2 regions of the Priestia sp. TSO9 genome follow, and region 1 is predicted to be linked to the other one. Evidence: a T-box and tRNA genes for the amino acid it is inferred to sense, from the RefSeq annotation. Region 1 holds a T-box; the other holds one or more tRNA genes.

Evidence for each region. A T-box is a leader RNA that pairs with one kind of tRNA and senses whether it is charged. The one in region 1 lies ahead of thrS (threonine--tRNA ligase), so its partner is inferred to be a tRNA-Thr.
Region 2: it has a tRNA-Thr gene. The T-box ahead of thrS (threonine--tRNA ligase) is inferred to sense a tRNA for this amino acid. The anticodon was not compared.

Annotation. Positions count from the first base shown of each region.
Region 1 covers NZ_JAJEKD010000013.1:201,299-205,015, forward strand. Annotated here, with positions in the region: gene LJC66_RS09310 (MFS transporter) at 1-1,076, shown strand, start outside; T-box leader at 1,167-1,396, shown strand; gene thrS (threonine--tRNA ligase) at 1,448-3,373, shown strand; gene LJC66_RS09320 (TIGR03943 family putative permease subunit) at 3,704-3,717, opposite strand, start outside.
Region 2 covers NZ_JAJEKD010000015.1:913,540-917,256, reverse strand. Annotated here, with positions in the region: gene LJC66_RS19980 (DHA2 family efflux MFS transporter permease subunit) at 1-339, shown strand, start outside; gene LJC66_RS19975 (aromatic ring-hydroxylating oxygenase subunit alpha) at 374-1,426, opposite strand; tRNA gene LJC66_RS19970 (tRNA-Thr) at 1,637-1,709, shown strand; gene LJC66_RS19965 (ABC transporter ATP-binding protein) at 1,960-2,910, shown strand; gene LJC66_RS19960 (ABC transporter permease/substrate-binding protein) at 2,910-3,717, shown strand, end outside.

The DNA of each region.
Region 1 (3,717 bases):
TCAATCTAACTGTTTCATTGTTCATCTTTATTACAGCTATTATGCAAATAGTCTACGGTACCATTCTTGATTTTAAAGGAAGTCGTTTTATTCTTCTCCCTAGTCTTATGCTTACAGTATTGGCTAGTATTGGGTGCGCTGTTACAAGTAACTTTACGTTGTTTCTCATTTTTCGATCTTTGCAAGCCCTCGGAACAGCAGCTATTCCATTGATTGCGGCTGCTACAATAACGGATCTTTTTGATGGGGAAGAACGTGGAAGTGCTATGGGAACTTATCAAACCTTGTTATCCATTGCTCCCGCAGTAGCTCCCATCTTAGGCGGATTCATAGGAGACCGATACAATTATGAGGGTGTTTTCTGGTCATTAGTGGGTACATCTATTCTTTTACTCATTATCAATATATTGTTTTTTCCTAAAGACCCAAAAAAACACAAGACAAGCAAGAGGAACGGGCTTCATTTTTATCGTGTAATGGTGAAGGACAAGATGGGAAGTATATTGTTGTCATTAAGCTTCTTGAACTTTTTGATTTACTTTTCTGTTCTAGTTTATCTCCCCGTATTATTAACAAGCCACTATCATCTAAATCTAAAGCTTGTTGGTTTGCTTTATCTGCCTATGACGATAAGTCTTATAGCCGGAAGTCTATTATTTAAATACATTCAAAAGAAGATTTCTCTTATAAATGTATTTACCTTTACTAATTTTTTAATTGCTTTTAGTATTATAGGGTTTGGACTCACACATACTGTTTCTTTATCCCTTATGTCGCTAAGCCTATTCATTTATGGAATGGGAATTGGCATTTTAACACCTTCTTATGCAACTATATTGACTCATCAATTTGAGCAAAACCGAGCTAGTGCTATGGGAGTATTTAACTTTGTCAGATATACTGGTATGTCCATAGGCCCCATTTTGTCGGGTACATTACTAGAAGTTTTAAGAGGTGAAATCATATTCACAATGTTTGGGGTTATTTTTGGTATTATAAGTATTTTTGGATATTTACTAGTGTACAATACAAAAAACATAGATAAAAATAGCCCTACCAATAAACCATCTTTTTAAGTGAAAATATCTAACTAATTACATATTTAGAATTAAGTGTTGACATTTACAAATAATATAAATTATAATTTCATTTATTGGAAATAAACATGTTGAGCGTTGAAAAGGACACGAATTATTTTTATATTTCTTTACAGAGAATAGGGTCTTTGGCTGTGAGCCCTTAAGAAAGAGAGATAATTTACCACCTTGGAGCTTTATTAGTGAAATAGTAGTAATTAATAACGTTTGCGACGTTACAGCACCAGAGCCATCAATCTATTTTTTATATTGATGGGAATTTGGGTGGTACCACGTGTGAAAACATACTCGTCCCTTACTTAGGGACGAGTATGTTTTTTTTTGACTTTATTTAAATGGGAGAGGTTATTATGAGTAAAGATTTGATTCAAATTCGCTTTTTAGATGGAAATGAGAAAGAGTTCTCAAAAGGTATTACGCTACATACTATTGCAGAATCGATTAGTTCTAGCCTAAAGAAGAAAGCCGTTGCGGGTAAAGTAAATGGAGAATTATATGACTTGCATCGATCTATTAATCAAGATGCAGAAATCGAAATCTTAACATTAGAGTCTGACGAAAGTCTAGAAATTATGAGGCATACAACAGCTCACATACTTGCTCAGGCAGTAAAAAGAGTACATAAGAATGTGAAATTAGGTGTAGGACCGGTTATTGAAGATGGATTTTATTACGATATGGATCTTTCTACAACGATTGCTTCTAATGAGTTGCTACAACTTGAACAGGAAATGAAGAAAATTATTAATGAAAATCATCCTATTGAACGTACTGAAGTGACACGCAGTGAAGCTGAAAGAATATTTAGCGAAATAAATGACGAGTTGAAACTCGAGTTATTACGTGATATCCCTATGAATGAAACAGTTACGATTTATAAGCAAGGAGAATTTTTCGATTTATGTCGAGGCCCTCACCTACCTTCTACTGGAATGGTTAAGGCGTTTAAATTAACAAAAGTATCGGGAGCTTACTGGAGAGGTAACAGCGATAACCAAATGTTACAACGTGTATATGGCGTAGCTTTTCGTTCTCAGAAACAGTTAAACGAGTATGTAATGTTTCTAGAAGAAGCAGCGAAAAGAGACCATCGAAAATTAGGAAACGAACTAGAATTATTTATGTTTTCTGATGAAGCACCAGGAATGCCTTTTTATTTAGCTAAAGGGCAAATCGTTAAAAATCAGATGGAGCAGTTCCTACGATCCGTTCAAGAAAAGCATCAATATGAAGAAGTACGCACACCTTTTATGATGAACCAACAATTATGGGAAAAATCGGGTCATTGGGATCATTACAAGGATAATATGTATTTTTCAGAAGTTGATAACGCTAAATTTGCCCTAAAGCCTATGAACTGTCCTGGTCATATGCTTATCTTTAAAAATAAGCTCCATTCCTATAGAGATTTACCAATCCGCATGGGGGAATTCGGCCAAGTTCATCGTCATGAATTCAGTGGGGCTCTAAATGGATTGTTAAGAGTACGTACGTTTTGTCAAGATGATGCTCATATCTTTGTTACTCCTGAACAAATTGAGAGTGAAATTAAATCGGTCATTGAATTAGTCGATTATATCTACAAAACATTTGGTTTTGAATATGATATTGAACTTTCAACTCGACCAGAAGACTCTATGGGAGAAGATAGCTTATGGGAACTTGCTGAAAGCTCTTTAGAAAACGTATTAAAAAAATTGAACTTTGATTATAAACTGAATGAAGGCGACGGAGCATTTTATGGTCCTAAAATCGATTTTCATATTAAAGATGCCTTAAAAAGAAGTCATCAATGTGCAACAATTCAATTAGACTTCCAGCTTCCAGAAAAATTTGATTTAAATTATATTAACGAAAAGAACGAAAAACAGCGTCCAGTTGTCATTCACCGTGCTATTTTTGGATCTCTTGACCGTTTCTTTGGGATTTTAATTGAACACTTTGGAGGTGTCTTCCCAACATGGTTGGCACCTGTACAGGTGAAGGTTATTCCCGTATCGCTGAAAGCTCACCAGCAATATGCACAACAAATTAAAGAAACGTTAGGACAGAAGGGAATTCGAGTAGAGTTAGATAATCGAGAACAAAAGCTCGGATATAAGATTCGAGAAGCTCAAGTGGCTAAAGTTCCTTATATTTTGGTATTAGGAGATAAGGAAATGGAAAGTAACTCCGTAAATGTACGAAAACACGGAGAGGAAAAGTCTGAAACGTTCAATTTGGATAACTTTATTGAAAAACTTCAGGATGAAATTGTTGAAAAGAAACTGAGATAATGAACAAAAAGAAGGTTCCTTAACATTCGACAAGGAACCTTCTTTTTGTTCTAATAATCATGTTTATGGTAACAGGATCTTGAAGGATCGATGATAGTAAAAATCAAAAAAATTTAAAGCGCTGAGATTCGCATTAATTGTTCTTGTTCTATGTAAAATTAAAGTTAATCTCCTTTGAGAACGTTTCTCCACTTATTAAATAGAATAAGAAATTTTACAGTCCTTAAAAGTATAGTTTTTTAGACACCTTTGTATTTCCCAAGTATCTAACATAACGAATAAATTACGTGTAGTTGGCCCTTGGTATCATACATATATCTTATAGTCTTTTTATTCTTCAGGGC
Region 2 (3,717 bases), on a different contig from region 1:
ACTGCGATGAATAACACGCTTCAACAAGTATCGGGAGCTATTGGTTCGGCTCTTTTAGTAACGGTGATGTCAAACCGTACAGCTACGCATGCAAAAGAGCTCGCTCAAGATGCAATGAGCGGAGCGGGAGCAGCGAATGCAACCGCAGCCGGGGCAGCTCAAATGAAAGAACAGATTGGGATGCAGGCAATGGTACAAGGGATTAACGATGCGTTTGCCGTCTCAGTAGTACTAGTGGTGGTTGCCTTAATTCTTTCATTATTTATGAAACGCGCAACGCCGGCAAGTGAAGATGAAGTGATAAAGGAAAAAGCAGGACGTGAGCAGTTCGCTAAATGAAAAAGAAATCCCCGCTGAGACAGCGGGGATTTTTTTAGCTTGTATATCTAAAACTTAACCCCATTTTCTTTAATAATTTTCGGTAGCCGATGGACGTTTGATCAGCCATAATGTGCGCTTCCATCTGCAGGTCTAAAGGCAAGTCTTCAGGTTTTTGGTTTTCAACCATTTCACGGTCTTCGTCAAAGACGCGAAGGTTAAAGTCATACACACCTTCAACGGGAGAATCTTTGTCAAAGTTTCGAGCGATTGGTGCGAATAAACGTGTTTCGCGGGCTGAAATAGGAGAGACTGCATTCATAATCCACAGCTCTGCGCCTTCTGGGAAGTATACTTTTAGCGTAGCTGTAAACGGTGGATAAACATCAAAGACACGAAGCCATTTAAAATCAGGTGGATTTAAATGCTGCTGTTCTTTGGAATAATTGCTCACGGTGCTCGTATATTCTACATGAAGCCCATACTCTGTATCGCTTACTTTATACTTAGGCACAAAGGCGTTGTTTCGATCACCAAATGTGTCCGTGTGAACCCAAGCAAAATGAGCTACGTCTAAAAAGCCTTCCATTTGACGACCGGCCGAACCCATGATATCAAAGCTCGGACAAACAATTTGCTGAAAATCAGGGTCCTCCCACGCATCGAAGTAAGGCAGGTTATCTTGTTCCCCTGTCAGGGAAGTCCACACTAATCCAAATCGTTCAATAACTGGATAGACGGCCATACACAAGCGGGGAGAAATATTGGCATCAGGGTGAGCTGGAATCGACGTGCATGCGCCGTCCGTTGCATAGCGGAAGCCGTGGTAAGGACAGACAATTTCATCATCTTCCACCCAGCCCATGCTAAGAGGGGTGCCTCGGTGAACGCATAAATCACGAGCCGCCACTACTTTGTGTGTGGTACGGTATAGAACTAGATTTACATCTAGCAGTTTTACGGACGTTGGTTTCTCTGTTACCTCACTGCAGCGTGCGACGGGGTACCAATACTTAGCGAGCGTCGTCCAATCTTCCAGGCTGAACGTGCAGTCTCTTGGGTAGGGAGTTGCCGTTTTTGATTTGGTCATGGTTGGTTGTTGTTCCATCTATTTTCTTCCCTTCTTTTGTAAGCTCTTTTACTAAGGGTAATATAAAAAAAGAAAATTCACATAATTTATGTAAGGAGTTCTAACATAAAATATGGAACTTTGTAGAAAGTGCGAATTTAAGAAGACGTAAATTAGAGAATATACCAATAAAAAAATTTAAAAAAGCGCTTCCTAAATGAATTTAAACGTGATATAATTTTCCAAGACGCTGGTGTAGCTCAGTAGGTAGAGCACTTGCATGGTAAGCAAGAGGTCGCAGGTTCGATCCCTGTCGCTAGCATACTAAAAAACCTTCTTTCTTGTTGAAAGAAGGTTTTTTTATTTGTGATGGCTTTAAAATTCTTCTCCGCCTTGTGAAAACTTTAACAGTTTGATAGCCTTATTAGGACGCTGTGAGAAAACATGTATATCTTTTTCACTATGTCTTATGAATCATATTTAGAAATATTCTTAAAAGAATGTTTATTGCCTCTAAGCATTGGGTACACGAAACTAGGGGTTAAATTTCAACAGGGAGTGTGAACGATAATTTGATTACGTTTAAGAATGTGTCAAAGCAATATCCAGACGGTACGACCGCCGTGAAAAATATTAATCTAGAAATTAAAGAAGGAGAGTTTTTCGTTTTAATTGGTCCGAGTGGGTGTGGGAAAACAACCACCTTAAAAATGATTAACCGTCTTCATGATATTACCGAAGGAGAACTATACATAAAAGATAAGCTCGTATCGGACCACAACATACATGAGCTGCGCTGGAACATTGGTTATGTCCTACAGCAGATTGCTCTTTTTCCTCATATGACCATTGCTGAAAATATAGCTATTGTACCCGAGATGAAGCATTGGAAGAAAAACAAAATCAAAACGCGCACTGATGAACTGCTTACCTTGGTAGGACTAGATCCAAAGCAGTATCGAAACCGAAAGCCGTCTGAGCTCTCAGGTGGCCAGCAGCAACGTGTAGGTGTAGCGCGTGCCCTCGCAGCTGATCCCCCCGTTATTTTAATGGACGAACCCTTTAGTGCCCTCGATCCGTTAAGCCGCGAACAGCTTCAGCAAGATGTTATTAGCTTAAAAGAAAAAATCAAAAAAACATTTGTGTTTGTTACGCATGATATGAGCGAAGCGATGACGCTTGGAGATCGTATCTGCCTAATGAAAGACGGGGAAATTGTTCAAGTTGGAACCCCGGAGGAATTCATTCAAAAGCCTAAAAATGAATTTGTAAAAACGTTTATTGGAAATCAAGGAAATGCTTTATTTGAGACATTGGATATGTTTCTCAAAGAAAGTGAACAGCCAGACGTAGAACCTACTGAAGAGCTAGCTTCAACCGCTACTGTTCAGCAGGCAATGGACGCCCTTTACGACCATGAAGCAATAGCCGTGAAAAAAGGGAGCAAACGCATTGGCGTTGTAACGCGCAAAACTCTATTAGCGTTTCTTTCTGATAAGACGAAAGAAGGAGGAACGCTGTAATGAATGCACTAAGCACATTATTAGATCAACGAGGAGACGCACTGTTTCAAGCTCTTCTTGAACACATTCAAATTTCAGTACTGGCCCTTGTTATCGCCGTATTAATTTCAGTGCCGCTCGGACTGTACTTAACGAGACATGACCGCATTGCTGAACCGATCATTGGCGTAACAGCCGTACTGCAAACCATTCCTTCACTCGCTTTATTAGGATTACTGATTCCTCTTGTCGGAATTGGAACCTTTCCCGCGGTTATTGCCCTGTTTTTATATTCGCTTCTTCCTATTGTACGAAATACATATACCGGAATTAAAGAAGTGGACCCATCTTTAATTGAAGCATCCAAAGCTATGGGGATGAACTCGTGGAGACGATTAATTAAAGTAGAACTTCCTCTAGCTCTTCCTGTCATTATGGCCGGAATTCGCACAGCGATGGTACTCATTATTGGTACAGCGACAATCGTGGCTCTTATCGGAGCGGGCGGACTCGGAAGCTTAATTTTGCTTGGTATTGACCGAAGCGATAATAGTTTGATTTTATTAGGAGCCATTCCAGCAGCATTATTAGCGCTTATTTTTGATGGAATTCTGCGAACGATTGAACACTCAGCTAAAAAAGGGTCCAAAAAACGCTCGTTTATTATGATCATCGTATTAATACTCATTCTTGTTTCTCCGTTTGCAGCGATGAGCGCAACAAAACCAGACCTTGTTATCGGAGGTAAAATTGGTGCAGAACAAGATATTTTAATTAATATGTACAAAGAATTAATTGAAGATCAAACCGATATGAAAGTAAATCTTC